Regions from separate parts of the Caulobacter sp. GW821-FHT11A05 genome, predicted to be linked through region 1. Evidence: predicted binding sites of a transcription regulator. Region 1 holds the regulator's gene; the other holds the start of a gene.
The links. The regulator HrcA, encoded in region 1, represses chaperone genes, less so after heat shock. The targets are predictions, from matches to a motif close to GTTAGCANTCNNNNNNNNNGANTGCTAAC.
Positions count from the first base shown of each region.

Region 1 (23,105 bases):
CTCCGGTGGAGCATTCGGCGGCCGGGCGGTCCTTTTCGGCGTGAACCACCGCCAGATCGCCCCGGTGAGGGCCGGTGAGACCGCGTCCGGCCGAGGCGTCACGGGCCCGGGAGGCGGCCAGGGCGGGGATCAGGCGGGCGGCGATCTCGGCCTCCTCCACCCCCTGTCCGGAAAGGGTTTCCCACTCGCCGCTCAGCGCCAGCCGGGCTCTCGGGAAGGGCCTGTCGGTGCGGGAATCGATCTCCGCCTGCAGGGCGCTGAGGGTGCGGGCCCGGGCGCTGCTGAGGGCGGCGCCATGCTCAGCCATCCGCGCCTCCAGCGCGGTCAGCCAGACCGGATCGGGGGCCGCGCTCTCGTCGGTCAGCAGGCGCATGCGCTCGCGCAGAGCCCGGTCGTAGGCGCTGGCGTGCGCCGCATGCAGCGGCTCGGCGGCGAACACCAGCCGGTCGAAGAACCGCCGCCGGTCCCCGGCCGCCTCAAGGAACAGCCGGTCCTGGGCGGGGGTCAGCCAGACGGGGCGGATATGGTCGGTCAGCCGGCCGGGCGGCACGGTCGTGCCTTCGACCCTGGTCAGGCGGCGCGAGGAGCCGGCCGTCTCCGTGCCGGTGCCCAGCTGCACCTCATCCTCCCCGTCGGAGACCCTTGCGGAGACCGCCCAGGCCCGTCCGACGGCCTCGCCAGGCATCCGCCGCCCGACCTCGGCCAGCCCGGCGCCGCGCAGGCCCTTGCCGGGGCTCAGCAGCGAGATCGCCTCCAGCAGGTTGGTCTTCCCCGCGCCGTTCGGCCCGGCCAGCCAGACGCTGCGGCCATGCGGCTCCAGGCTCCCGTGCTCGTAGGAGCGGAAGTTGGTCAGGGTCAGGGAGGTGAGGGCGGAGGTGGTCACGACAGTTGCTCCCCCTTCGGGGGAGCTGGCAGCGCGAACGCAGTTCGCGATGACTGAGGGGGTCCCCAACGGACGGTCGCGGCAGCTTTCGTACCCGCCCAGGCCGGTGGAGGACCCCCTCCACCACGCTGCGCGCGGTCCCCCTCCCCCGATGGGGGAGGAACTGGGCTCATCACACCCTCAGCGGCATGAGAACGTACTTCACGCCCGCGTCGGTGGGGTCGAGCACCAGCGTCGGGCTGGCCGGATCGGCGAACCGGAACTCGGCCGTTTCGCCATTGATCTGCCCCGCCACGTCCAGCAGATACCGCGCATTGAAGCCGATTTCGAAGGGCTCGCCGTCGTAGTCGATCTCCAGCTCCTCGACGCCCTGGCCGGCTTCCATGTTGCGCACCGTCAGGGTCATGCGGCCCGTCTCGATGGCCAGCTTCACCGACCGGCTCTTCTCGGCCGAGATCGTCGCCACGCGGTCGACGGCCTTGGCGAACAGCTCGGCGTCGACCGTCATGATCTTCTGGTTGTCGCGCGGGATGACCCGCATGTAGTCGGGGAAGGAGCCGTCGATGACCTTGCTGGTCAGGGCCGAGGCCCCGGCGAACTCGAACCGCACCTTCTGGGCGCTGACCTGGAAGCCGACCGACTCCCCGGCGTCTTCCAGCAGGCGCCGCGCCTCGTTGATGGTCTTGCGCGGGATGATCACCCCCGGCTGGCCGGCGCTGCCTTCCGGGGCCGGCATCTCGGCCAGGGCCAGGCGGTGGCCGTCGGTGGCGACGGCGCGCAGCTTGGCCTCGCCGCCGTCCATCACCGTGTGGACGTAGAGGCCGTTCAGGTAATAGCGGGTCTCTTCGGTCGAGATGGCGAAGCGGGTCTTGTCGATCAGCCGGATCAGCTCATTGGCGTCGACCTGGATATGGGCCGACAGGCCGTCGGCGCTCATCACCGGGAAGTCACCGGCCGGCAGCACCGGCAGGTTGAACTTCGACCGGCCGGCCGAGATCTGCAGGCGCGGATCCTCGCCCGAATAGGTCAGGGACACATCGGCGCCGTCCGGCAGCTTGCGGACGATCTCGTACAGGGTGTGGGCCGGGGCGGTGATCTGGCCGGGCACGTCGACATGGGCGGCGCCCTCGTCGACGATCTCCATGTCCAGGTCGGTGGCCGAGAAGCTGACCTGCTCGCGGTCGGCCGACAGCAGCACGTTCGACAGGATCGGAATGGTGTTGCGGCGCTCGACGACGCTCTGAACGTGGCCAAGGGCCTTCAGCAGCGCGGCCCGCTCGATGGTCAGCTTCATGTCTTGTCCGGATCGCCCGCGAATCGGGAAACAGTCCCCAATCCGCCTTCAGAGTTGACCTTCGACATTAGCGGAATCGGCGCAGCAAGAAAGGGGGCGTCCGCTGTGATCGACGGCCGACCGGCATTCATTGTCGCGGGCCGACCCGCGAACTCGCCGCGACCGGCCGAGCCGGCCCGGGGGTCTGGTCCGCCTCTGCGGGCGGCGTCGCTTCGCCCGCTCCGCCGACATCGAACAGCAGCATGCCGACGATGAACAACAGGCCCAGAATCGACAGCAGCGGCGCCCATTTCGGCACGAAGCTGACATAGTGGCTCAGCCGCCCTTCCGCGGGGCGAAGCGTGCGCACGACCTGCATGTGATGTCCGGCCAACCTCACGGCCAGCACATCCGCCGCCGCCGAATTGTACAGCACGCCGCCTTCCCCGCTGCGTGAGATGTGGGCGAGGGTGATCGGCGGCTTCTTGATCGCCCTGTTCCAGCCCGTGCTCGGCCGCTCCAGGACCGAGCGATCAATGATCGGCCCAGCGCCTGGCCTCACCTGATCGTAATACAGAAACGGCGAATGGGTCACCATGATGACCTGGACGTTGAAACAGGCGCTGAAGGCCCGGCAGAGCCTGGTGATCCGGCCCGCGGCCCCGATGGAAAAATGCAGTTCGGGCTCGTCCAGCAACAACACCGACCCGGGCGAGGCCAGCGAGAACAGCAGCATCAGAAGGAAGAGGGCCTGGTTCTCCCCGGAACTGAGGAAGTCCCGAGGCCCCTCCTCATCGATGTCGATTTCCCAGACCCCGTTCCGGAAGATGATCTGGATGCTCCGACTGTCAGGCCCGTCATCGTCTTCCTCGAACACGTATCGCCACTCCTCCTCGATCGAGGTTCCGGCGCCGCAGGCTGATTGATGGAGCGAGAATTCCTTCTTGTCCGGCCGGCCGACCGGCCCCTGTCCGCCAGCCATGTCGAACGACAAGGCCTGAAGGCGATCGATAACCACCCGCGACAGGCTTTCGCCGAGGTTCTTCGGGCTCTCGCGGACGTCCAGACCGGTCCCCCAGTCATACATGTCGGTGTTAATGTAGGAGAGTATCGGCGGATTGGGCAGCTCTCCCCCCGGGAACTGGCGGCCCTCGGTGCGCGGCGACTTCCACCATTGATCAGCCTCGGTCGGTCCCCTTTGGCGCAACTCGGCCGGCCCGGCCTGGCGATCGAGGCCAATGAGTTCCGGCCGGCTCCAGGCGATGAGCGCGGCCAGGGCCTCGATGCCGCCGACAGCCTCCGCTTCTTGCCGTACAATGATCCAGTCGGCGCGGAGCAGCCAGTCGCTGGTGATCGCCGCCTTCAGTGTTTTGACGCTCTTCTGGTCATGCCGGCAGAGGAACTGGATGCTGAGGCGCCGGCCCTGACTGATCGGGGCCAACGCCAGCCAGCGCCCGATTTTTCCGATAGGGTCCGGCAGGAAGTGATCCTGCGAGATCGCCGACGCGTCGAGGGTCTTCAGGGCCGTCGCGAGCAGCGCCGAGTCGGGGGCCGTCAGCGCCTCCAGCCATGCAAGATCGCTGACCGCCAGCCAGAGGTCGATCTCGATGGTGACCTGCTCTCCGAAGCTCAGGTCTCCCTGCTCAAGGATCGGAAGGTGACCCAGCAGGGACAGCGCCTCCAGCACACGAGACTTTCCGACGCCGTTGTCGCCGCGCAGAATATTCAGGCCATCGGCGAAACGAACTTCCTTGAGGCCCATGAGGTGGCGGCCAGACACCCTTTCAATGATCATCGTGGGCGCCCTTTCCCGGACCTTCGCCGAAAGCGATCGTCGCGAGAGTCGCGAGAACGATGACGATCTCGAAGATCAGGACCGTCAGCGTGATGTCCGCCTTGTGGGAATAGTCGCTGCCCCAGACCATGCTCATCTTCACCAGCGCGCAAAGGACGGACCCGGCCGCACAGAGGATGAGCAGGGTCGAGGTATGCTTATGCCGTTGGTAGGAGACGCCGATGTGGGCCTGGACCGTGCGGTAGACCTTCCGGGAGTACAGCTCCATCCAGAGCAGGCAGCCTAGGGCTATGGCCAGGTTCAGATGGCCTATGAGGGCCAGGAGCTTTCGACGGCTGAAGAGTCCCTGCTCCACATCCCAGGCCGCTCCAAGATAGGTGAAAATCTCAATGTGGCCCGCGATCAGCACCCAGATCTGGCCATAGGTGTAGATGCCGAAGACGGCCAGGAAGGCCTTCGGGGCGATGAAGCCGAGGTTGTCGAGGTTTTCACGCAGGAACAGGCCGAGCGACAAGGTCAACAGGCCGGAGCAAAGGCCGATCTTGGCCGGACCCGCGAAATCCTTGACGTCGTCGAACCAGATTTTACGACAGACCAGGGTCTCAGCGTCACAGATGTTCAGCCCGATATGGACCACGATATAGACACCGACGTACAGGAGGCAAAGGCCGGCCGTTCCGTTGAATATCCGCGAGAAATGACCCCCGCCGGCCTTGGACGGCTTTGTCTGCGGCAGCGATGAGGCCGGTGCGGTCGTCGATGCTTGGCTCATCGTGTCCCCCCGAGGCCCGTTGCAAAGATGGTTGCAGGCTATCGATAAAGTTGCAAGTCTCCGCGGGACGCCAGGGGGATGTCCGTTTGGAGTATGTGGTCGCCTGTACCGTCATGGGCCTGGGCATAGCCATCGACGTCATTCTGGCCACCCTGGCGCGCTACCGGATGCTGGGCCTCAACCGGGAGGGATTCGGCTGGGTGTGGAAGATCACCTTCACCCACATCGCCTTTCCGGTCGTTGGCTACTTCCTCGCCATCTATCTGATGGCCCTGCAGGCGGTGCTCAAGCCGCTGGTCGGCCTGCTGGCCTCGGGGCTGCTCTGTTGGCTTCTGTGGACCGTGGCGCGGGATATCCGGCGCGACGCAGCCACGGTCGAAGAGGAACCGCCTGGGCCGGCTACGGTCGGTTGGACGCTCGTGCTGGCCGTCAGCTGGGACGCCCTCTTTTCCGGGCCTGCCAAGGCGGCTCAGGCGGTCGGATGGTCGGAGCAGCAGGTTCTGTGGTCGTTTCCGATAGCCGGCGTCGTTGTTGGGGCTGGCGCATCGGCCGCCCTGATGTTGACCTCACGTCTGCGCAGGGTGGCCGACGAGCGTCGCCTGAGTGCGCCTGGCCCCGGAAACCAGGGTTGGCAGACCCTCGGGATCGTCATCGAAATCGGCGTGTTCGCCTACTTCCTGGCGTTGGCCTTCCTGCGGCTCGTTCTGGGCCTGACGGAATCCATTCCAATGGCGATGGCCGCCGCCGGACTGATCACCGCGGTGATCGCCATCTGGCTGGGACGCGACATTCCCAGAGCCCTGGCGAACCGATCCCAGTAGCCCTCAGGCCTTGGTGTCGATCGCCTCGCCCGACACCTCGCCGGTGCTGGAATAGGGGTTGGCCGCCGTGTTCGCCGTCTGCTCCGGCGCGCCGGCGCCCGAGCCCTTGGCGGCGACCACCACCATGGCCGGACGGACCAGCCGGCCGAACAGGGAATAGCCCGGCTGCAGGGTCTTGATCACCGCCCCGGCCGACACTTCGTCGGAGCTCTGCTCCATCATCGCCTGGTGCAGGTGCGGGTCGAACTTCTCGCCCGTCGCCGGGTCGACCTTCTTCAGGCCGTTGCGCTCAAAGGCCTCCAGAAGCTTCTTCTGGGTCATCTCGATGCCGACCACGAAGTTCTTGACCACCTGGTCCGGACTGTCCTTCGGCGCGTGGGCCGTGGCCTGGCCGAGGTTGTCGGCGGCTTCCAAGAGGTCGCGGGCGAACTTGGTGATCGCATAGGCGCGGGCGTCGTTGACCTCGCGCTCGGCCCGACGCTTGGTGTTCTCCGCGTCGGCGGCGTAGCGCAGGGCCTGGTCCTTGAGGGCGGCGACCTCGGCCTTCAGGGCCTCGATCTCACTGTCGGCTTCGCTGAAGTCGATGGTGTCGTCGTCCTGAATCTCGCTCGGGTTCGTCTCGTCGGTCATACCTGGTCTCATCCGTCCATCATCTGGCCCAGCACCCTGGCGGTATAGTCCACCAACGGGATAACGCGGGCATAGTTCAACCGCGCCGGACCGATCACGCCGATCGCCCCCAGCACCTTCTGTCGGCCCGACATATAGGGAGCCGCGATCACAGCGGAACCCGAAAGTGAAAACAGGCGCGTTTCGGCGCCGATGAAGATGCGCACCCCCTCGGCCTCTTTCACCCCGTCGAGCAGGCCGATCAACTGTTCCTTCTGCTCCAGATCCTCGAACAGGCGGCGGATTCGCTCCAGGTCCTCGGCCGCCGCGCCGTCGATCAGATTGGCCTGGCCGCGCACGATCAGGGCCCGGGCGTCCTCCGCCCCGCCGCCCCAGGCGGCCAGCCCGTCCTCGACCAGCCGGGCGGCCACCGAATCCAGCTCCTGGCGAGCCAGCGCCAGCTCGCCGCGCATCTCGTTTCGGGCCTCGGACAGGGTGCGGCCCTGCAACCGGCTGGCCAGGAAGTTGGAGGCCTCGGTCAGGGCCGCCGGGGTGATGCCCGGTTGCAGCCGCATGATGCGGTTCTCGACCGCCCCGTCTTCCAGCACGATGACCACCAGCGCCCGGTCGGGCCCCAGGGCCACGAACTCCACATGCTTGACCCCGGCCTCGTGCGACGGCGTCACCACGATCCCGGCCCCGCCGGCCAGGCCGGAGAGGATGGCGCTGGCCTCCTGCAGCGCCTCCTCCATCGAGCCGCCCTTGGATTTCAGCCGCCCTTCGATGGCGTTGCGCTCGGCCTCGCCGACATCGCCAACCTCCAACAGGCCGTCGACGAAGAGGCGCAGGCCGGCATGGGTCGGCATCCGGCCGGCGCTGATGTGCGGCGCGTTGAGCAGGCCAAGCGCCCCGAGATCCTGCATGGTGTTGCGGATCGAGGCCGGCGACAGATGCACCCCGCCCTTGGAGATGGTCCGTGAGCCGACCGGCTCGCCGGTTTCCAGATAGCTCTCGACGATCCGGCGAAAGATGTCGCGCGCCCGGCCGTCGAGGTCCGACAGGCTGGGGGTCTGACCCAAGACACTTTTGGGGGGACCGGGGAGGAGAGGGTTCATACGCTTCCTATAGGCCCGGTGGACGCCGGACGCCGCATCTAGGATAAGCGGCCACCTTCGGCGCGCAAGCCGCGCCCTGTTTTACCAAGGATGCCCATGCGCCCCTCGACCCGCGCCCCCGACCAGCTGCGCCAGATCACCCTGGAAACGGCGGTCAACCGCTATGCCGAGGGCAGCTGCCTGATCACGGCGGGCCACACCAAGGTTCTGGTCACCGCCAGCGTCGAGACCGGCGTCCCCGGCTGGATGCGCGGCAAGGGGGCCGGCTGGGTCACGGCCGAGTACGGCATGCTGCCGCGCGCCACCCACACCCGCGGCCGCCGCGAGGCCGCGCAGGGCAAGCAGTCGGGCCGCACCCAGGAGATCCAGCGGCTGATCGGCCGCTCGCTGCGGGCCGTGGTCGACATGAAGGCCCTGGGCGAGCGCCAGATCGTGCTGGACTGCGACGTCGTCCAGGCCGACGGCGGCACCCGCACCGCCGCCATCACCGGCGCCTGGGTGGCCCTGCGGCTGGCCACCAAATACCTGCTCGACGAGGGGGTGCTGACCACCGACCCGATCATCGACCAGGTGGCGGCGGTGTCCTGCGGCGTGTTCGACAACACCCCCGTCCTTGACCTCGACTACGAGGAGGACTCGGCGGCCGAGGCCGACTGCAACTTCGTGCTGACCGGCAATGGCGACATCGTCGAGATTCAGGCCACCGGCGAGAAGCGCGGCTTCACCCGGCCGGAATTCGAGAGCCTGTTCGGCCTGGCGGAAAAGGGCATCGGCGAGCTGTTCGCCATGCAGCGGGCGGCTTGCGGACTGTAGAAACGGGGACACATTGAAATCGCAGATTTCAATGTGTCCCCTCTTCCTGCGCACCTACTCCTCATCGTCCCCATAATCGCTCGGCCCCGGCTCGAAGCTGAGGATGTCCCCCGGCTGGCAGCCGAGCTCGCGGCACAGGGCGTCCAGCGTCGAAAACCGGATCGCCCGGGCCTTGCCGGTCTTCAGGATCGACAGGTTGGCGATGGTGACGCCGACGCGGTCGGCGAGTTCGGTGAGCGACATGCGGCGCTCGAGCAGCACGCGGTCGAGGCGGACGTGAATGGCCATTTGCGCGCCCTCAGATCGTCAGTTCGGCTTCGTTGCGCAGGCGGGCGCCCTCGCGGAACACCTCGGCCAGCACGAAGACGACCATGACGGAAAACCAGGTGGTCAGGCTCCAGCCGCCGTTGGCCCGGTCGACGTCGGGAGCCAGCAAGGCGACCGCGCCCCAGAAGATCCATTTGCCGAGCTCCAGCCCGGCCAGGATCAGCCCGATCAGCCGAAGGCGGCCGACGTTGTCGGGATGGAAGGGATCGCCCGCGGTCAGGGTCTGGCCGATGCGGCGCAGGTTGCCGACGATCAGATTGATGCCCGTGCAGTAGAGGGCGAAGGCGAACAGGCCGGCGGCCAGCACGGGGCCCTTCTGGCCAAGCTCGCCAATGTCATCGATCTCGATCTTGTCGATGATGTCGGTGTTGAAGCTGAGCAGCAGCATGGCGATGCCGAACAGGGCGGCGAAACCGATGACCACCCACAGCACATACCAGGTCACGTCGAGAATGATCTTGAGCAGGCTCGACACCGAGCCGGGTCCCAACGTTCTCATGACCTCTGCGCCCCTGAAACTCACAATGCCCGCGATGGGGGCCGCCTGCCGCCCGCCGTTGCCGATTCCGTGGTTCGGATCGGACGGCGAGCATGCCTCGGCGGCGAGCCTCACGGAAGCCCGCCGGTTACAGCGATTGCGCGACGAAGGTGTAGGCGGCCAGCGGCATCACCAGCACGACGGCGGTGTAGACCAGGGCGACGGCCAGGCGGTCCACGATGGAAGTCACTTTTCCGAAAGACATTTGAGTAGTCCCTCTTTGGTTTGTGGGGAGCGGCGGAAGCGCCGTTCCATGAGCGAGGGAATAGGCCCGCATCGTTTGGCGATCAAATTACATATCGTTTAACGATATTAAACTCACGTAACTTAGTTACCGGACGTTCATGAGTTCCTCCCTCCCCTTCATGGGGAGGGACAGCGAGGCGGAGCCTCGCAGGGTGGGGAAGTCGGATGCCGAGCGCCCAAAGCTCGTGCGCCTGGAAACCCAAGGCCCGCCAACTTTCGAGCCTGAACCTGACTTCCCCACCCTGACGGCTTCGCCGTCTGTCCCTCCCCATAAAGGGGAGGGAGGTTGTAGCGCTGCCCGACATCCGCCATTTGAACTAGGTTGCACATCGACCGACCCGCCGGAGCCCCGATCCATGCGCCTTCTGCTGACCGCGACCCTCGCCCTGATGACCCTCGCCGGCGCCGCTTCGGCCCAGGACGGCGCGGCCCTGTTCAACGCCCAGTGCAAGAGCTGCCACACCCTGACCGGGACCAACGGTCCGGCCGGCCCGAGCCTGAAGGGCGTGGTAGGGCGCAAGATCGCCGGGTCGCCGGGCTACGCCTATTCCAAGGCCCTGTCGGCCAAGGCCGGGACCTGGAGCGACGCCCAGCTGGACGCCTACCTCGCGGGCCCGGCCGCCTTCGCGCCGGGGACCAAGATGTTCAACAAGGTCGCCGATCCCAAGGCGCGGACGGCCATCGTCGCCTATCTGAAGACTCAGAAATGACCCTTCGCCTCGCCGCCCTGCTGACCGGACCCCTGCTGCTGGCCGCCTGCGCCAGCACCGGCGGCGAGCGCGCGAGCCTGCCGATCCCCAAACTGCCGCCGCCCGCCTCGGCGCCCGGCGCGCCCGCCACGGCCCCAGCGATGGCGGCCCCGGGAACCAATCCCGACACGCTCCTCTACCGCTGCGCCGGCGGCAAGCGCTTCACCGCCGCCTGGGGCCTCCCCGGCGACCGGGTGAAGGTGACGGCCGGCGGGACCAGCCAGCTCCTCGCCGCCCGGCCGGCGGCCAGCGGCGCCCGCTACGGCGAGGGCCCGTTCCAGATCTGGGGCAAGGGCGACGAAGCGGTGCTGGAAGGTTTCCCGGGCGGCCCCTACAAGGCCTGCCGGACCGACTGATGGACGCCTTTCCCGCCTTCTTCCCCCTCGAGGGCCGCCGCATCGTCATCGCCGGGACCGGCGAGGCGGCCGAAGCCAAGGCGCGCCTGTTCGAAGGCTCGCCGGCCCAGGTCGTGCGGCTGGAAGGCAGCCAGGCCTTCCTGGTCGGGGCCTATGGCGGCGCCCTGCTGGCCTTCATCACCGGCGACGACCTGTTCATCCAGGCCGCGGCCGGGGCGGCGCGGGCGGCCGGCTGCCTGGTCAATGTCGTCGACCGGCCCGAGCTCTGCGACTTCAACACGCCCGCCGTCATCGACCGCGGCGCCGTGGTCGCCGCCGTCGGCACGGCCGGGGCGGCGCCGATGCTGGCCAGCCTGCTGCGCAACGACATCGAGGCCCGGGTGCCGCCCGGAGCCGGCCGTGTCGCCGTGCTGCTGAAACAGCTGCAGGGCGAGGTGCGCGCCGCCTATCCCGACCTCGTCGCCCGCCGCGCCTTCCTGCGCTCGGTGCTGTCGGGCGAGGCGGCCGAGGCGGCCATGGCCGGCGACATGCCGCGCGCCGAGACCCTGCTGCGCGCCCAGCTGGAGCGGGGCGGCGATCCACTCGGCCGGCTGAGCTTCGTGGCCGGGCGTGGCCCGGGCGATCTGCTGACGCTGCGGGCGTCACGCGCGTTGGCCGAAGCCGACGTCATCTGCGCCGACGCCGACGCCGATCCTTCCGTGCTGGCCCTGGCCCGCCGCGACGCCGGCCGGCTGGCGCCCGAGCAGTGCGATCCCAAGTCCCTCGCCGCCCTGGTCCGCGCCGGCCGCCAGGTGGTGCGGATCATCACCCGCGCGCCCGACGTCTCGACCTTGCGGGCCCTGGCCGCCGAGGATGTCATGGTCGAGGTCATGCTGGCGGCGCCCGGAACCTGATGGGCGGGCTGATGGGACTGACGGCTCAGGATATCGAGATCGTCCTGCTGTCCCTTCGGGTGGCGGCCGTGGCCACCCTGGTCGCCATGCCGCTGGCCTTCGCCGCCGCCTGGGCCCTGGCCCGGGGACGGTTCTGGGGCCGGGGCCTGCTCGACGCCCTCATTCACCTGCCGCTGGTGCTGCCGCCGGTCGCCACCGGCTACGCCCTGCTGCTGCTGCTCGGCCGTCAGGGTCTGCTCGGCGAACCGCTGTCGAAGCTGGGCATCGTCCTGGCCTTCGACTGGACCGGCGCCGCCCTGGCCGCCGCGGTCATGGCCTTCCCGCTGATGGTGCGGCCCATGCGCCTGTCGATCGAGGCCATCGCCCCGCAGGTCGACCAGGCCGCCCGCACCCTGGGGGCCGGGACCTGGGCCCGGTTGACCCGCGTCACCCTGCCCCTGGCCCTGCCGGGCGTGGCGGCCGGGGCCGTGCTCGGCTTCGCCAAGGCGCTGGGCGAGTTTGGGGCCACCATCACCTTCGCCGCCGCCATTCCCGGCGTCAGCCTGACCCTGCCCTCGGCCATCTACCAGGCCATCCAGACCCCCGGCGGCGAGCAGCGCGCCGCCGCCCTGTGCCTGGTGGCGGCGGGGATCGCCGTGGCGGCGGTGATTGGCGCCGAGGCGCTGACGCGCTGGGCGCTCAAGAGGGCAGGCGGTTGAGGAAACGGGGACACATTGAAATCGGAGATTTCAATGTGTCCCCTCTGACCGCTCTCAGAAATCCAGCGACCGCCCCTTGGTCTCCTTCAGGAACAGCAGCGTCGAGAGCACGCTGATGCCGGTGAAGAAGATCGGATAGGCCAGCCCCGCGTAGATGTTCCCCGTCGCCGCCACGATGGCGAAGGCGCTGAACGGCACGAAGCCGCCAACCCAGCCGGTGCCGACGTGATAGGGCAGCGACAGCGCCGTGTAGCGCACGCGCGTCGGGAACATCTCGACCAGGGCCGAGGCCTGCGGCCCGTACAGCGCCGTCGCCGCTATGGTGAAGACCAGCAACACGCTGAACAGGCCCCAGAAGTTGACCCGGGCCGGATCGGCCTTCAGCGGATAGCCGGCCTGCGCCAGGGCGGCCTTCAAGCGGCCCTCGACGCCGGTCTTGACGGTCTTCAGCGAGGCCTTGTCCAGCCCGCCGCCCTCGACGCTGACCACCTCGGTCTCGCCGATCTTCACCCGGGCCAGGGAGCCGGCCGGGGCCGCCTCGTTGTCGTAGGAGATGCCGCTGTTGGCCAGGAAGCTCTTGGCGATGTCGCAGCTAGTGACGAAGGCGGTCTTGCCGACGGGATCGAACTGCAGCGAGCAGGCGGCCGGATCGGCGACGACCACCACCGGCGTGTTGCGGGAGGCCTCGGCCAGGCCCGGGTTGGCGAACTGGGCCATCATGTGGAAGCCGGGCAGGAAGGCCAGCAGGGCCAGCACCATGCCGAACCACATCACCCATTTGCGGCCGTACCTGTCCGACAGCCAGCCAAAGAAGACGTACATCGGCGCGCTGGCCAGGGTGACGACCATCATCAGCTCGTTGACCGTGGCCGGCGGGACCTTGAGGAATTTCTCGAGGAAGACCGGGGTGTAGAAGAAGGCGCAGTACCAGACGGCCCCCTGGGCGAACATGATGGCCAAGAGGGCGATCAGTACCAGCTTGAGGTTCTTCCACTGGCCGAAGGCCTCGCGGAAGGGGTGTTGCGACTGTTCGCCGGCCGCCTTCAGCTTCAGGAAGCTGGGGCTCTCGGCCAGTTTCAGGCGCATGAAGATGGAGATGGCCAGCAGGCCCGCGGAAACGAGGAAGGGCACGCGCCAGCCCCAGGCCTTGAAGGCTTCTTCGCCGATCAGGGTGCGGGTGGCCAGGATGACGCCCAGGGCGCCCAGCAGGCCCAGCGCAGCCGAGGTCTGGATCCAGCCGGTCATCAGGCCGCGCTTATTGGCCGGCGAATGCTCGGCGACATAGATGGCCGCTCCGCCGTACTCGCCACCCAGCGCCGTGCCCTGCAGGATGCGCAGGATGATCAGCAGGATCGGCGCGATGATCCCGGCCTGGCCATAGGTCGGCAGCAGGCCGATGGCGAAGGTCGCTCCGCCCATCATGGTGACGGTGATCAGGAAGGCCGCCTTGCGCCCGACCTTGTCGCCCATCCGCCCGAAGATCAGGGCGCCCAGCGGCCGAAACGCGAAGCCGGTGCCGAACAGGGCCAGGGCCGCGATCAGGGCGGCGGTCTCGTTCAGGCCGGTGAAGAAGACCTGGGAGATGATCCCGGCCATGCTGCCGAAAATGAAGAAGTCGTACCACTCGAAGGCCGTGCCGGCCGAGCTGGCGGCGACCACCGTGGTCATCGAGACGCCTTCACCAGAGGCTTCGGGCGGCGCCGCTTCTGGAGTCACGGGCGCCGTTTCAGCGGTCTGGTCGGTCATAGGCATCCTCCCCCGAGGGTCAGCAAGGGAGGAGGTCTAGCATTGCAACCGCTTGCAGCGAAAGCCGATCAGGCGACAACGACCTGTGGCGCCTCATCCTGCGGCAGGTCCTGGGACAGCCGGGCGATCTCGGCCAGCAGGGCGGCGGGCGACAGCGGCTTGGAGACCACCCCGTCCATGCCGGCCGCCAGATAGGCCTGTTTCTGGTGCGACATGACGTTGGCGGTCAGGGCGATGATCGGCGCCTGGCAGGCCGGGGCCGGCAGGGCGCGGATACGGCGGGCCGCCTCCAGCCCGTCGATGCCGGGCATCTGGATGTCCATCAGGATCAGGTCGTAGAGCCCGCCCGCCGCCGCATCGACGCCGGCCAGGCCGTCGCAGGCCACGGCGGCCTCCGCCCCCAGGGTCTCCAGCAGGCGGGCGGCGATCATCTGGTTGGTCGGATTGTCCTCGACGACCAGCACCCTCAGGCCCGCCAGGACCCCGTCGAGCGGCGAGGCGTCCTCGGCGACGGTCGGCCGCGCCACCGGCGCCGCCACCGTCAGCACGAAGGTCGAGCCGAGGTCCGGCGTCGAGGTGAAGCAGACCTCGCCGCCCATCAGCTCCGCCAGCCGCCGGGTGATGGCCAGGCCGAGGCCGGAGCCGCCAAACTGCCGCGTCGTCGAGGCGTCGGCCTGGTGGAAACGTTCGAACAGGCTTTCCTGGGCGGTCAGCGGGATGCCGACGCCGCTGTCCTCGACCTCGAACCTCAGCAGCGCGCCCTCGCGCCGGCAGCGCACCGTCACCTGGCCCCGCAGGGTGAACTTGACGGCGTTGCCGACCAGGTTGAACAGGGCCTGGCGCAGCCGCAGGCCGTCGGTCTCCGCCCAGCCCAGGCCGTCGGCCCCTTCCAGCACCAGGCCGATGGCCTTTTCCGCCGCCTGCGGCCGCAGCATGCGCACGACGCCGTCGGTCAGGGCGGCGACATCGACCGGCCCGATGGCCAAGTCCAGCTTGCCCTCCTCGATGCGCGAGAAGTCGATGACCTCGTCCAGCAGGGTGGTCAGCATCCGGCCGCATCCCAGGGCCTCGGAGAGCAGCCGCCTGCCGTCCTCGGTCAGGGGCTCGCGATCCAGCAGATGCATGACGCCCAGCACCCCGTTCATCGGGGTGCGCAGCTCGTGGCTCATGTTGGCGAGGAAGCGCGCCTTGGCCTCGCCGGCCGCCAGGGCGGCGCGCTCGGCGTCCATCAGGGCCAGTTCCTGGCGCTTGCGGGCGTCGATGTCCATGACCAGGCCGACGCCCCGGCGGGAGGCGACATCCAGGCTGTAGAAGACCCGCACCCAGCGCTCATCGCCGTCCGGATGGAAGATGCGGAATTCCAGCGGGTCGGTGGTTTCCCCCCGGGCCCAGCATTCGTTGGTCTCAACGACGACCTGCCAATCGTCCGGATGGACGAAGGGCCAGACGCTCACCGCGACCTCATCGAAGGTCATGTGCCGGCCGACCAGCTCGTAGAACTGGTCCGAGGCCCAGAAGGTGCGGTGGGCGTGGTCGATCTCGAAGGCGCCGGCCTCGGCCGCGCGCAGGGCCAGCTTCAGGCGCACCGCGTTGGCGGTCAGTTCCTCGGCCAGGTCGCCAACCCGTTGCTGGCCGCGCAGGGCGGCGTCCCGCGCCTCGGCCAGTTCGGTGACGTTCTGGGAAATGCCCTTCAGCGCGTACATCTCGCCGCGCTTCTCGGTGCGGAAGGTGGCCCGCATGGTCAGCCAGCGGCCGTCGGCGGTGCGGATGCGGTGTTCGATGGTGGCGCCCTCGCCGGTCTCGGCGCCGCGCACGAAGACCTGGCTGACCTCCTCGCGCTGGGCCGGGTCAAGCACCTGGAAGAACTTGTCGGGGGTGTCGATGTCCTGCTGGGGCCAGCCGAACAGCTTGAGCACGTCCAGCGACCAGCCGATGCTGTCGGTGGTCGGCTCATAGGTCCAGGTTCCGATGCCGGCGGCGTCGGCCAGCATGATCTGGTCGCGGCGCGCCGCCTCCAGTTCGGTCGACCGGGCGTGCTGCTCATGGACATCGCGCATCACCCCGACCACGTCGCCGCCCTCGGCCAGGCGGTTGCGGCCCTCGAACCAGCGCCAAGAACCGTCCTTCATCTTCACCCGGGCCAGGTTCACCGCCTCGCCCTGCTCGGCCAGCACGGCGATCATGGCGTTGAGGGCGGCGCGGTCGTCGGGGTGGATGAATTTGTGGGGACTGCGGCCGATCAACTCCCCGGCCGTCCAGCCGGTGACCTTGGCCCAGGCGGGATTGACCGTGACGAACCGGCCGTCGCGGACGACGCAAAACAGGTCACGGCTGTTCTCGAAGAACCACCGAGCCGCGTCCGTTCCCTCCGGCGAGATGGAATTTTCCCCGCTCATTGCCCGCAACTATCCGGCCAAAGGCGTGAACGAAGGGTTCTGCGCGTTGCCCTTGCGTCAGGCCGTCGCACCCGCCGCACAAAAGGACGGCCGCGCCCGTCGGGGGGATGACGGGCGCGGCCTGGGATACCGGTTCTAGGGGGTGTCCGCCTGGAGGAGGATCGAGGCGATCAGAACCGGACCGTGGTGGTCAGCGTGGCCGAACGGGTGTCCCCCGGGATGGCCCAGCCAAAGCCGGAGTTGGAGCGGATGTTGGTGTAGTATTCCTCGTCCGTCAGGTTCTTGACGTTGAGCTGTAGGCCGACCCGGTCGTTGATCGTCCAGGTCACCGAGGCGTTCATGATCCAGTAGTCGTCCGAGTGGAGCAGCGGGGCGATGGCGCTGGCCTGCTGGAAGGCGTACTCGCCCGAATAGTTGGCCCCGATGCCGGCCATCCACTGGTCGTTGAACTGGTAGGTCGTCCAGATATTGAAGGCGTGCTTGGGCGTCAGCGGGATCGGGTCGCCCTTGGTGAAGTCGACGTTGTTCGGCGGCAGGGCCGTGTTGGCGATGTTCTGCAGGATCTCGCTGTCGAGGTAGGTGTAGTTGGCGATCACCGTCCAGTTCTTCAGGATCTGGCCGCTGACCCCCAGGGTGACGCCGCGCACCCGGCTTTTGCCGTCCTGCTGCTGCACCGGGATCTGCAGGTCGTTCGAGGCCAGGCGGATCTTGCTGCGGGTGTTCTGGAACAGCGCCCCGGTCAGCGACAGGCGACCGTCGAGAAGGTCCCACTTGGTCCCCAGCTCGATGACTTCGCCCTCTTCCGGATCGAGGTCGCAGTTCTGGGCCGTGCCGGTCGCCGAACAGCCGCTGTTGACGGTGGCCTGCGACGGGGTGCTGACGTTGCCGTAGGCCAGGTAGATGGAGCCGTTGGCGGCCGGCTTGAACACCACCCCGACGCGGTAGGAGACGAGGTCCTCCTCGTTCTCGGCCCGGGTCGAGACGCCGGCGACGCGGGTCGGCGGGTTCGGGGCGGCCGGGGTGTAGGTGTAGGGGGTCGAGAAGAACTCGCCTTCGTTGTGCTCGAAACGGATGCCGCCGTTGATCGCCCACTGCGGGCCGATCTCGATGTTGTCGAACAGATAGACCGCCTGGTTGTTCAGCTCGCCGTCGCTGATCGTCGTCGGCAGATAGTTGACCGGCCCGCTGTAGACATTGACCGGGTTGGCGATCGAGATCGGCGCCAGCACCACCGTCACGCCCTGGTCGGTGCGCAGGATGTTGCCGGTGACCAGGTCGTAGGTCTCGTTCGAGAAGGCCGCGCCGAGCACCAGGTTGTGCTGCAACGGGCCGGTGGCGAACTTCCAATTGAGGTCGGTCTGGTTGATCAGCTGGGTGTTCTCGGTGTCGCGACGGTTGCCGCGCGGGCCGCTGGCGGTGGCGGTGAAGAAGCCGGGCGCGCCACAGGCGATGGGGGTCTGGGGGCTGGCGGGGAGGGTCTGCGGGTTGAAGCCGCTGGCCAGGCACCAGGCGCCCTGGGGGGCGTCGACGATGGTCGTCTGCTCGATCTTCTGCCAGCGGGCGGTGTTGGTCAGGATCAGGTTTTCGCTGAACTCGTGGCGCAGCTTCAGGGTCAGGCCGTCGACCGTGATCTCCTGGGTGTCCAGGTTGCGATAGCCGTAATAGCTCGACGGATCGACGCCCGGCAGCGGCCCGTTGAGGAAGGCGTTGCTGGCGTAGGGCACGCCGTAGCGGGGCGTGTTCTCGTCTTCCTGGTGGATGTAGGCGGCGGTGAACTGGGTCTTGCCGCCCAGGCCGAAGGTCACGGACGGGGCGAAGCCCCAGCGCTCGTAGGTCTCGACATCGCGGCCGGGGACATCGTTGGCGTGGATCATGCCGTTCAGGCGAATGGCGATCTCGTTGCCCAGCAGCATGTTGGAATCGACCGTCAGGCGGCCGTAGCTGTCGGTGCCGATGCCGGCCGCGATCGTCGTGCGATCCGAGCCGGACGGACTCTTGCTGACCAGGTTGATGCTGCCGCCGACGCCGCCGGAGCCCGAGTAGGCGCCGTTGGCGCCGTTGACGACCTCGATCTGCTGCAGATTGAAGGTGTCGGTGCGGCTGTACTGGGCCGAGTCGCGCAGGCCGTCGGTGGTGATGTCGTTGTTGGCGCTGTAGCCACGCAGGTTGATGCTGTCGCCATAGCCGCCGCCGCCCTCGCCGGCCCCGAAGGTGATGCCGGGCACGGTCTGCAGCACATCGCGCAGGGTCAGCAGGTTCTGGTCGCGCAGGGTGCGGTCGGAAACCACGGTGATGGTCTGGGGATGGTCCAGCGGCTCGGCGGTCAGCTTGGGCGAGACCGGCTTGTCCTTGGCGCCCTTGATCTCGACGCCCGAGACGATGTCGGCGGCGTCGGCCTCGGCGGTGGACATCGGCGCCTCGTCGGCGGCCAGCGCCGTCCCAGCCAGGCCCAGGCCCGCGATCCCGGCCACGGCGGCGACCCCGAGAGCGCGCTTGGCGCGGGCGGTGACGCCCACCGGCTTGAACGAACGCATGTAGAACTGTCCCCAGACTTGAAGTCGTCGCCTGCGACAGCCCGTCGCGTGCGATTGCGAGGCGTTCTTAGTCGCACTGTTTCAAGCTTGCAATGAGAATCGTTCTCAAGATTCCTTTCCGTTGACTCCCGGGCCCCGCTGGGATCGAAGCGCCGCATGAAACTCAAGCCGGAAACTTTCGACGTCATTGTGATCGGCGCCGGCGCCGCCGGGATGATGTGTGCGATCGAGGCGGGAAAGCGTGGGCGGTCGGTGCTGGTTCTCGACCATGCCGCGACGCCTGGCGAAAAGATCCGCATCAGCGGCGGCGGCCGCTGCAACTTCACCAACCTCGAGGGCGACAAGGCCGACCGCTACCTGTCGTCCAACCCCCACTTCTGCAAGTCGGTGCTCAGTCGCTATCGGCCCCGCGACTTCATCGCCCTGGTCGAGCGCCACGGCATCGCCTGGCATGAGAAGACGCTTGGCCAGCTGTTCTGCGACGACTCGGCCAAGCAGATCATCGCCATGCTGCTGGCCGAGATGAAGGCGGCCGGCGTGGTCCTGCGGACGGGGACCGAGATTGACCGGGTCGAACAGACCGACAGCGGCTTCGAGGTCGCCGTCGGCGGCGGGCGGGTCGGCTGCGAGAGCCTGGTGGTGGCCTGCGGCGGCAAGTCGATCCCGAAGATGGGGGCGACCGGTTTCGGCTACGAGCTGGCCCGGCAGTTCGAGGTCGAGGTCACCGAGACCCGGCCGGCCCTGGTGCCGCTGACCTTCGCCGTGCATGTGCTGGACCAGCTCAAGCCGCTGGCCGGGGTGGCCATCCAGCAGGCGGTGGTCGGGGCCGGCAAGACCCGCTTTACCGAGGACCTGCTGTTCACCCACCGGGGCCTCAGCGGCCCGGCCGTGCTGCAGATCTCCAGCTACTGGCGCGAGGGCCAGGAGATCGTCGTCGACATGGCCCCCGGCCAGGACATCTTCGCCTTCCTGAAAGGCGCGCGGACCGAGCACCCCAGGAGCGCCCTGCACACGGTGCTGGCCTGGAAACTGCCCAAGAGCCTGGCGATCCTGGTCGCCGAGAGCCACGGCGCGCCCGGCAACATGGCCGACCAGTCCGACAAGGCGCTGCGGGCGGCGGCCGAGGCGGTCAACGCCTGGCGCATCAAGCCCGTCGGCTCGGAAGGCTATCGCACCGCCGAGGTCACCCTGGGCGGCGTCGATACCCGGGGCCTGGACCAGAAGACCATGGCCGCCCGCGGCGTGCCGGGCCTCTACTTCATCGGCGAGGTCGTCGACGTCACCGGCTGGCTGGGCGGCTATAACTTCCAGTGGGCCTGGGCGTCGGGGTTCGTCGCCGGGCAGGCGGTGTAGAACCCCTCCCTCCCCTTTATGGGGAGGGACAGCGGGGCGAAGCCCCGCAGGGTGGGGAACGCGGGTTCAAGCTGGGACGGTGAGGGGTCTTGGGGGTCTGGACGGTTGGCTCTGGGTGGGCTGCATCCGACTTCCCCACCCTGACGGCTTCGCCGTCTGTCCCTCCCCATAAAGGGGAGGGAGCGCGCGCTACCCCGCGATCTCCCGCGCGTCATAGGCGCCCTCGGGCTTCGGCCCCTTGCCGGCCAGCACTTCCAGCGTCTGACGGTAGCCCGGCCCGCCCGACAGGTCGAAGGTCGTGCCCACCCCAACCCCCACGCCCGAGCGATAGCCGCCCGTGCCGCCGCCGATGCCGATGGTCGTGCCGCCGCCGCGCGAGCCGGTGCGCTCGCCGAAGCGGTCGACCACCCGGAACCAGTCATAGCCGTCGCGGGCCACCACCTCGGCCGCCCGGCGCAGGGCGAAGTCGCTGACCTGTTCCGGCGGCGCGCCGGGGCCGCCCTGGAAGGTGACGCGGTAGCGGCCGGTCTCGATGCGGTAGTCGCTGAAGCCGACACCCCGGGCGTCGGCCTGGGGCCCGTAGGTGGTCGGGGTGGCGCAGGCTGTCACGCCCAGGGTCAGGGCGGCGAGGGCGCAGAGCATGGGGCGCATGGCGTTTCTCCTTGCCAGGAAAACCAGCTTCCACCGACCGAAGTTCCGCCTGCCGCATTGTCGCCCCGGCCCGGCGGGTCTAAGCGAACCCCCATCCAAGGGGAGCGCGCCATGACCTTCACCCTCGAAGCGATCGCCCACGTCCGCGGCGGCCGCGCCGAAGCCATCGACGATGACTGGGGCGGAAGCCGCGCCCGGCTGGTGCTGGCCGATCATCTGCCGGCCGAAGCCCTGGCCAGCCTCGGCGATTTCTCCCACGCCGAGATCATCTTCGTCTTCGACCAGGTGACGGACGACCAGATCGTCAGCGGGGCCCGCCACCCGCGCGGCCGCAAGGACTGGCCGCTGGTCGGCATCTTCGCCCAGCGCGGCAAGAACCGGCCCAATCGGCTGGGCGTCACTGTCTGTTCCATCGTCGCTGTCGAGGGCCGCGAGGTCATTGTCGAGGGGCTGGACGCCATCGACGGCACCCCGGTGCTGGACATCAAGCCGGTGCTGACCGGCTTCCTGCCGCGCGGCGAGGTGCGCGAGCCGGCCTGGGCCCGCGAGATCATGGAGGCCTACTGGTGAGACGGCCGCTGGCGGGCGTCCGCGTCCTGACCCTGGAGCATTTCGGGGCCGGACCCTACGCCACCCTGCTGATGGCCGAGCTGGGGGCCGAGGTGATCAAGGTCGAGGCCCCCGGCCTCGGCGGCGACGCCTCGCGGCCGACCGGGCCCTACCTGCTGGGCGAGCACGACAGCCAGTATTTCCAGACCTTCTCGCGTCACAAGAAGAGCGTGGCGCTGGACCTGAAGACCCAGCGCCCCGACTTCGAGCGGCTGGTGAAGGGCGCCGAGGTGGTGGTCAACAACCTGCGCGGCGACCAGCCGGCCAAGCTCGGGATCACCTATGAGGCGCTCAAAGGCGTGAACCCGGCCATCGTCTGCGGCAGCCTGTCGGCCTATGGCCGGAACAACAGCCGCGAGGCCTGGCCCGGCTACGACTATCCGATGCAGGCCGAATGCGGGCTGATGAGCCTGACCGGCGAGCCCGATGGGCCGCCCTCGCGTATGGGCGTCTCGATCATCGACTTCATGTCCGGCTCGACCTTCGCCTTCGCCGTGGTCAGCGCGTTGCTGTCGGCGCGAACCACCGGCGTGGGCTGCGACGTCGACGTCAGCCTGTTCGACGTGGCCCTGCACCAGCTGAGCTATCCCGCCATCTGGGCGATGAACGAGGGCCATCCGGCCACCCGCCTGCCGGCCGGGGCGCATCCGTCGCTGGCCCCGGTCCAGCGGGTGAAGACGGCCGATGGCTACGGCCAGCTGATGTGCATGACCGAGAAGTTCTGGCGGGAGCTGTGCGACCTGGCGGAACGGCCGGACCTGGCGGCTGATGCGAGGTTCGCCGACCTTGCCGCGCGGCGCGCCAACCTGGCGGCCTTGACGCAGGCCATCGACGGGTTGTTCGAGACGCGCACCAATGCGGAATGGACGGCGTTGCTGGCCGGCCGCGTGCCGTTCGGGCCGGTCAACGACGTCTTCCAGGCGCTGGACAACCCCTTCGTCGCCGAGGTGGGAATGCGCGACGTCATCGAGCACCCGGACCGGCCGCAGGGCCTGCATATGCTCGCGGCGCCGATCCTGATCGACGGGGAGCGGATGCCGGCGGTGCGCTCGCCGAAGCTCGGCGAGCATACGGATGAAGTCCTGGGTGAAGGCTAGCGGCAACGGAAACTCTCCACCCGCGATAGCGGGCGGAGGACAGGTTTCGAGCCTCAAGCGAGAAACCAGGAGGCGGGCCCCGCCGGCGGTGGGGAGGTTCCTCCTGAAACGGACTTGCCCCCCTCCTGCTCTGTCGCTCACGCTCCAGAGCGGTCCTCCCCCCGCAAGCGGGGAGAGAGTTTGACATCGCGCGCCGCCGGTTGCCTCCAAGGCCCACAGGCGTAACCTCCCCCCATGTCCCTGCTTCCCCCCGTGATGGAGGTCCGGTCCGGGCGCCAATGGCGCCGCGCCGGGACCGACCAGGCCATCGAGCGTCCCCTGGCCGACGAGGCCCCGATCGGCATCCTCTATGACGGCCGGCCGCATGCGGTGCTGATGGCCACCCCCGCCGATATCGAGGACCTGGCCGTCGGCTTCACCCTGTCCGAACGCATCGCCGACATCGACCAGATCGGCGATGTCACCGTGGAGGTCGTCGCCGAGGGGGTGCAGGTCGATGTGCGGCTGACGGCCGGCGGCCGGGCCGGACGGGCCAGGGCGCGGGCCCGGACGATGGAGGGGCGGTCGTCCTGCGGCCTGTGCGGGGTGCAGCGGCTGGCCGCCGCCGTGCGGCCGCTGGCGGCGCTGGCCGACGGGCCGACCATCCCCAGCAACGCCATCGCCAGGGCCTTCGAGGCGCTGGAGCGCGAGCAGGCGCTGGGAAATCTGACCCGCGCCGCCCACGCCGCCGCCCTGGCCGACGCCGACGGGACCCTGCGGCTGGTCCGCGAGGACGTCGGCCGCCACAACGCCCTCGACAAGCTGATCGGCGCCGCCGCCAGGGCCAGGATC
Region 1 covers NZ_JBXASF010000009.1:145,968-169,072, forward strand. The annotation lists gene recF (DNA replication/repair protein RecF) at 1-883, opposite strand, end outside; gene dnaN (DNA polymerase III subunit beta) at 1,056-2,177, opposite strand; gene AC1RSK_RS14515 (AAA family ATPase) at 2,305-3,951, opposite strand; gene AC1RSK_RS14520 (hypothetical protein) at 3,941-4,723, opposite strand; gene AC1RSK_RS14525 (hypothetical protein) at 4,810-5,544, shown strand; gene grpE (nucleotide exchange factor GrpE) at 5,548-6,174, opposite strand; gene hrcA (heat-inducible transcriptional repressor HrcA) at 6,183-7,268, opposite strand; gene rph (ribonuclease PH) at 7,365-8,081, shown strand; gene AC1RSK_RS14545 (helix-turn-helix domain-containing protein) at 8,136-8,369, opposite strand; gene AC1RSK_RS14550 (DUF2975 domain-containing protein) at 8,380-8,907, opposite strand; gene AC1RSK_RS14555 (c-type cytochrome) at 9,549-9,902, shown strand; gene AC1RSK_RS14560 (MliC family protein) at 9,899-10,297, shown strand; gene AC1RSK_RS14565 (precorrin-2 dehydrogenase/sirohydrochlorin ferrochelatase family protein) at 10,297-11,190, shown strand; gene modB (molybdate ABC transporter permease subunit) at 11,202-11,888, shown strand; gene AC1RSK_RS14575 (MFS transporter) at 11,943-13,634, opposite strand; gene AC1RSK_RS14580 (PAS domain-containing protein) at 13,703-16,030, opposite strand; gene AC1RSK_RS14585 (TonB-dependent receptor) at 16,201-18,564, opposite strand; gene AC1RSK_RS14590 (BaiN/RdsA family NAD(P)/FAD-dependent oxidoreductase) at 18,721-19,917, shown strand; gene AC1RSK_RS14595 (CC0125/CC1285 family lipoprotein) at 20,107-20,568, opposite strand; gene AC1RSK_RS14600 (SAM-dependent methyltransferase) at 20,680-21,138, shown strand; gene AC1RSK_RS14605 (CaiB/BaiF CoA transferase family protein) at 21,135-22,274, shown strand; gene fdhD (formate dehydrogenase accessory sulfurtransferase FdhD) at 22,509-23,105, shown strand, end outside.

Region 2 (7,145 bases), on a different contig from region 1:
GCGCAGCGCCTAAAGAGAAAGGGCGGGACCGTTTCCGATCCCGCCCTTCCCATTCTCAGAAGCTGAGCTCGTGGACTAGAAGTCCATGTCGCCCATGCCGCCCATGCCACCCGGCATGCCGCCGCCGGCGCCGCCGCCGCTGCTCTTCTTGGGAGCCTCGACGATGGCGGCTTCGGTGGTGATCATCAGGCCGGCGACCGAGGCCGCGTCCTGCAGAGCCGTGCGGACGACCTTGGCCGGGTCGATGACGCCGGCCGCGACCATGTCGACATACTCTTCGGTCTGGGCGTTGAAGCCGAAGGTGGCCGACTCGCTGTCCAGAACCTTGCCGACCACGATCGAGCCTTCAACGCCGGCGTTTTCGGCGATCTGACGGATCGGGGCCTGCAGGGCGCGACGGACGATGGCGATACCCTGGGTCTGGTCGGCGTTGTCGCCCTTCAGGCCGGCGAGGATCTTCGAGGCCTTCAGCAGGGCCACGCCGCCGCCGGGGACGATGCCTTCTTCGACGGCCGCGCGGGTCGCGTTGAGGGCGTCATCGACGCGGTCCTTCTTTTCCTTCACTTCCACTTCGGTCGAACCGCCGACACGGACCACGGCAACGCCGCCGGCCAGTTTGGCCAGGCGTTCCTGCAGCTTTTCCTTGTCGTAGTCGCTGGTGGTGTCTTCGATCTGCTTCTTGATCTGGCCAATGCGGGCTTCGATGCCCTCCTTGGCGCCGACGCCGTCGACGATGGTGGTGTCGTCCTTGGTGATGGTGACCTTCTTGGCCTTGCCGAGCATCTCGAGGGTGACGTTCTCGAGCTTGATGCCGAGGTCTTCGCTGATCACTTCACCGCCGGTGAGGACGGCGATGTCTTCCAGCATGGCCTTGCGGCGGTCGCCGAAGCCCGGAGCCTTGACGGCGGCGACGCGCAGGCCGCCACGCAGCTTGTTGACCACCAGGGTGGCCAGGGCTTCGCCTTCGATGTCCTCGGCGATGATCAGCAGCGGACGGCCCGACTGCACGACGGCCTCGAGGACCGGCAGCAGGGGCTGGAGGCCCGACAGCTTCTTCTCGAACAGCAGGATCATCGGCTCTTCGAGCACGACTTCCATCTTGTCGGCGTTGGTAATGAAGTAGGGCGACAGGTAGCCGCGGTCGAACTGCATGCCTTCGACGACGTCGAGTTCGGTCTCGGCGGTCTTGGCTTCCTCAACCGTGATGACGCCTTCGTTGCCGACCTTTTCCATGGCGCGGGCGATCATCTCGCCGACTTCGCTGTCGCCGTTGGCCGAGATGGTGCCGACCTGGGCGATCTCGCTGTTGGCCGAGACCTTCTTGGAGGTCGACTTGATTTCGGCGACGACCTTGGCGACCGCCTTGTCGATGCCGCGCTTCAGATCCATCGGGTTCATGCCGGCGGCGACCGACTTCAGGCCTTCGACGACGATGGCCTGCGCCAGCACCGTGGCGGTGGTGGTGCCGTCACCGGCCTTGTCGTTGGTCTTCGACGCGACTTCGCGGATCATCTGGGCGCCGAGGTTCTCGAAGCGATCGCTCAGTTCGATTTCCTTGGCGACCGAGACGCCGTCCTTGGTCGAGCGCGGGGCGCCGAAGGACTTTTCGATCACGACGTTGCGGCCCTTGGGACCGAGGGTCACCTTCACCGCGTTGGCGAGGATGTTGACGCCGCGCAGCATGCGGTCACGGGCGTCGGAGGAGAAATAGACGTCTTTGGCGGCCATGTTGGTTGCCTTCTTTCAAAAATGAGCTGGGAGGAAAGGGTCGAGGGTGCGGGCCTTAGGCCTCGAGCACGCCCAGGACGTCGCTTTCCTTCATGATGATCAGGTCTTCGCCGTCGACCTTGACCTCGGTGCCCGACCACTTGCCGAACAGGATCTTGTCGCCGGCCTTCAGTTCCAGGGCCTGGACCTTGCCGCTTTCGTCACGCGCGCCGGGGCCGACGGCGACGACTTCGCCTTCCTGCGGCTTTTCCTTGGCGGTGTCGGGGATGATGATCCCACCTTTGGTCTTGGACTCTTCTTCGACGCGCTTCACCAGGACGCGGTCGCCAAGGGGGCGAAATTTCATCGGGTCGTCTCCGTCATAACGGTTGGCTTTATTTGGGTCGCCGGCATGGGAGAGAGCGCTGTTAGCAGTCCTCTCCCGTGAGTGCCAACGGTGGCGGGGAAGTAGGAGGGGGGCGGTGGGGAGTCAAGGGTTGGGCCCTTCCCTTTTCTCCGATCATCCCGACGCAAGTCGGGACCCAGCTGGCAAGCCGGAGGTGAATTCAGCTCTGATCAGAGCCGACGCCCATGCATAGTGGACACTGGGTCCCGACTTTCGTCGGGATGATCGGAATTTAGAGAATGATCTCCAACAGCATCACCCTGTTCCGCATCGCCCTGATCGTCCCACTGTTCTGGCTGCTGCTCGGCGGCCAGGGCTGGCCGGCCGTCGCCGTCTACCTCGCGGCCGGCCTCCTCGATGTCGTCGATGGCCAGGTCGCCCGGCGCCTCAATGAGACTTCGAAACTCGGGGCCATGCTCGATCTGGTCGGCGACCGCCTGCTGACCTTCACCATGGTCCTCGGCCTCGCCGTCGCCGGCGCCCTTGACGGCTGGGTGGCGGCGGCCGCCGCCGTCCTGGCCGGCCGCTGCTTCGTGGTGGCGACGCTGAACGAGGCGCTGGGACCCGACCACAGGGTCGGCGGCGCGAAGCTGGAGGCCGTCAAGATCGCCTGCCAGTTCGCCGGCCTGGCCCTGCTGGCCGCGCCGGGCTTCCCGCTCGGCCCCATCCAGTCGTTCGCCCTCGGCGGCTGGTTGGTCGGGATCTCCGCCCTGCTGACCCTGGTCACCGTCGCCGGCTACCTGCGCACGGGCCTGGCCCAGCTGCGGGCCGGCTGAAGGCAAATTCCAATCCCGGGGGCCCCTTCCCGCCCGCCGACGCCGCCGTCGGAGCCGCGGCGAACCGAGGGTGGTCATCAGCCTGCGAAAAGGGTGGTCCCGATGGGTCGAAACAGCCCGTCAGGCGGACCTCCGACGGGTCTCCGGTTGGCGCTAGAAAATTGATTTCCCTGACCTATTTCCGCCCCTCGGTATCCCCGACCGCGCCGACGGCGTATAATGGACGCCGCTTCGATAGCGCCGCGCCGCCCCCTCACCTCGCAATTTTGGCCCCAAACCTCTACATAGCCCGCGATGACGACCGCTCTCGCCCCTTCCGCGATCGACGCCGCCCTGGACGCGGTGCGGGGCGCCGTGCGCCTGCCGGCCGGCAGCCGGATCGTGGCGGCGATGTCGGGTGGGGTGGACTCGACGGTGACCGCCGCCCTGCTGGCCCGGGCCGGCTACGACGTCGTCGGCGTCACCCTGCAGCTCTACGACCACGGCGCCGCCATCCAGAAGAAGGGCGCCTGCTGCGCCGGCCAGGACATCCACGACGCCCGCACGGCGTCTGACGCCATCGGCATCCCGCACTACGTCCTCGACTACGAAAGCCGCTTCAAGGACCAGGTCATCGAGGAGTTCGCCGACGCCTACCTGCGCGGCGAGACGCCGATCCCCTGCGTGCGCTGCAACCAGACGGTCAAGTTCCGCGACCTCTTGGACGTCGCCCGCGACCTCGGCGCCGTGGCCATGGCCACCGGCCACTACGTGCAGCGGGTGGATGGCGAAGGCGGCCCGCAACTGCGCCGCGCCGCCGACCCGGCCAAGGACCAGAGCTACTTCCTGTTCGCCACCACGGCCGACCAGCTCGACTATCTGCGCTTTCCGCTCGGCGGCATGTCCAAGCCCCAGGTCCGCGCCATCGCCGCCGAACTGGGCCTCACCGCCGCCGACAAGCCCGACAGCCAGGACATCTGCTTCGTCCCCGAGGGCAAGTACCACACCGTCATCGACCGGCTGCGCCCGCAAGGGGCGCAGCCGGGCGAGATCGTGCACATGGACGGCCGGGTGCTGGGCCGCCACGAGGGCGTCACCCGCTACACCATCGGCCAGCGCCGGGGCCTGAACATCGCCGTCGGCGACCCGCTGTTCGTGACGCGGATCGACGCTGATGCGCGCCAGGTCATCGTCGGCCCGCGCGAGGCCCTGCTGACCACCGCGCTGACCCTGAAGGAAACCAACTGGCTGGGCGAAGACGGCATCGACGCCGCCTGCGCCGCCGGCCGCCCGGTGCTGGCCCGCGTCCGCTCGACCCGCGAGCCGGTCCCCGGCCGGCTGACTCTGGTCGACGGCCAGGTCGCCGTGGCGCTGGACACCCACGAGGAAGGCGTCGCCCCCGGCCAGGCCTGCGTCCTCTACGCGCCCGAAGCCCCTGACCGGGTGCTGGGCGGCGGCTTCATCGCCACGGCGGTGCGGGCGGAGCTGGCCGCTTGATCGACATCCCGGTCGGCGTCAGCCTCGTCATCATCGGGCTGCTGTGCCTGGCGGTGCTCGGCCGCGGTCTGATGACCGGGACCCTGAGGGTGTTCTTCACCGACAAGCCGGACATCGTCCGCGCCGAGGAGCCGCTGCGCTTCTGGACCCAGTTCTGGGGCATCGGCGTCGTGGCGGCGATCGCGCTGTTCGTGGCGGCGCTGCTGCTGACCTAGGGAGCAATGCTGTGAAGCGGCTGTTCAGATGGTTGATCCAGGCCGGGCTGTTCCTTCTCAGCTACGTTCCAATCGTTGCAGCCTGGGCTTGCTACGACCTCTATACCGTGCCCTGGATTGAGCAGCGGCCCACCAGCGCGCAGTTCGACTGGTATGTCGGCACAGGGGTAGGCTTTCTGATCGTCGCTGCATTCTATCTCAGGTTCGTCCGGATGCGCGTTGATCCTTGGATCTACCAGCGCCTGCCAATCCTGAAGGCAACCAAGACCAAGAATTCTAGCGCGGACTGAGGCGCTGCTGCTTCAGCCTTGGAGTTTAGGGGACACTATACTTAATTCTGCTCATGGGCCGTGGCGGCAGGCGGGCGGGTGGCCGGAATTAAGTATAGTGTCCCCGAAATTCCCGCCGGCGGCTGAGGAGACACTCTGACGACATCGCAGCGGGGAACGGCTCTCATAGCGTCAGCCTTGCGCCGACGCCTTCCCCCGCTAAAGTGCGCCGACTTCAAACAAGCGTACGAATTTGGGGAAACTTCCATGGCCGACGCCGCGCCCAGCGCCCAGGACCTCAACAGCGGCACCGAGCCGCTCGACGAGCGCACCCGCCTCGACGAGGACAAGCTGCTGCCCTGGCTGCAGGCCAACGTCGAGGGCTTCGCCGGGCCGCTGGAGATCCGCAAGTTCAAGGGCGGCCAGTCCAACCCGACCTATCAGCTGGTCACCCCCGGCCAACGCTACGTCCTGCGCCGCAAACCGCCGGGTAAGCTGCTGCCGAGCGCCCACGCCGTCGACCGCGAGTTCAAGGTCATCTCGGCCTTGAACAAGGTCGGCTTCCCGGTCGCCAAGGCCTACGCTCTGTGTACGGACGATGAGGTGATCGGCACCTGGTTCTACGTCATGGAACAGGTCGAGGGCCGCATCCTGTGGGACGGCACCCTGCCCGATTACAGCCCGGCCGAGCGCCGAGCGATCTACGAGGCCGAGATCGGCACCCTCGCGGCCCTGCACAACGTCGACTACAAGGCCATCGGCCTGGAGGACTACGGCAAGCCGGGCAACTATTTCAGCCGCCAGGTGAACCGCTGGACCAAGCAGTACCAGGCGAGCGAAACCAGCGTCATCCCCGAGATGAACAAGCTGATCGCCTGGTTCCCCGACCACACGCCGGAAGACGACATGACCTCGATCGTCCACGGCGACTACCGCCTGGACAACATGATCCTGCACCCCACCGAGCAGAAGGTGGCGGCGGTGCTCGACTGGGAACTGTCGACCCTGGGCAACCCACTGGCCGACTTCTCCTACTTCCTGATGAGCTGGGTGATGCCCAGCCAGGAGCGCGGCGGTCTGTCGGGCATCAACGACCTGACCGCCTACGGCATCCCGACCATCGAGGAGGCCGTGGCCCAGTACTGCAAGGCGACAGGCCGCGACGGTCTGCCCAACCTCGACTGGTACTTCGCCTACAATCTGTTCCGCCTGGCCGGCATCTGCCAGGGCATCGTCGGCCGGGTGCGCGACGGGACGGCGGCCAGCGCCCATGCGGCGACGATGGAAGCCCGGGTGCCGGTGCTGGCGCGGGGCGCCTGGGAGTTCGCCCAGAAGGCGGGCGCGTAAGGGATAGGCAGCGCCGCCCTGGCGGTGCAATCTGACCCAAAGTAAGGTTTTCTGGGGCTGTAGATCATGAAATCCACCTTCAAGGCCGGCCTCGTCGCCGCCGCGCTTGGCGTTCTGGCCCTGGTCGGGGTCGCCGACGCGCAAGGCCAGTCCAGCCCCCTGACCTACATCCAGGCCGGCCGGGTGCTGGCCGACCCGGCCACCGGCAAGGTCGAGACCGCCCGCACCATCGTCGTCGAGAATGGCAAGGTGCTGCGCATCGAGGAGGGCTACACCTCCGCCCCCGGGGCCAAGGTCATCGACCTGAAGGACAGCTTCGTCCTGCCCGGCCTGATCGACAGCCACGTCCACCTGACCAGCCAGAACGGCCCCAAGGGCGCGCTGGAGCGCTTCACCAAGACCAAATCCGACTACGCGCTGGACGGCGCCTACTACGCAAACCTGACCCTGCGCGCCGGCTTCACCACCGTCGCCGACCTCGGCGGGTCCAACGAAAGCGTCTTTGGCCTGCGCAACGCCATCGCCGCCGGCCGCATCCCCGGCCCGCGCATCGTCGCGGCCGGCTCGGCCGTGTCGGTGCATGGCGGCCACGGCGACGACGCCAACGGCGTGCCCGAGGCCATGGTTCACCTGTTCCGCGACAGCGCCACCTGTTCCGGGGCCGACGACTGTCGCCGGGCCGTGCGCGAGCAGGTCCGCTCCGGGGCCGACGTCATCAAGATCACCGCTACCGGCGGCGTGTTGTCGCCGACCAATGCCGGCCTCGCCAAGCAGTTCAGCGACGATGAGCTGAAGGCCATCGTCGAGACCGCCCACTCCATGGGCCGCCGGGTCACCGCCCACGCACACGGCGGCGACGGCATCAACGCCTTCCTCAAGGCCGGCGGCGATTCCATCGAGCACGGCACCTACCTCGACGCCGAATCGATCAAGCTGTTCAAGGCCAATG
Region 2 covers NZ_JBXASF010000032.1:94-7,238, forward strand. The annotation lists gene groL (chaperonin GroEL) at 76-1,728, opposite strand; gene groES (co-chaperone GroES) at 1,784-2,074, opposite strand; gene AC1RSK_RS24105 (CDP-alcohol phosphatidyltransferase family protein) at 2,353-2,889, shown strand; gene mnmA (tRNA 2-thiouridine(34) synthase MnmA) at 3,184-4,365, shown strand; gene AC1RSK_RS24115 (hypothetical protein) at 4,362-4,580, shown strand; gene AC1RSK_RS24120 (hypothetical protein) at 4,592-4,870, shown strand; gene AC1RSK_RS24125 (phosphotransferase) at 5,117-6,196, shown strand; gene AC1RSK_RS24130 (metal-dependent hydrolase family protein) at 6,263-7,145, shown strand, end outside.
Region 2: groES (co-chaperone GroES) is a predicted target of HrcA. The motif match lies at 2,135-2,163, and genes of this name have one in related genera.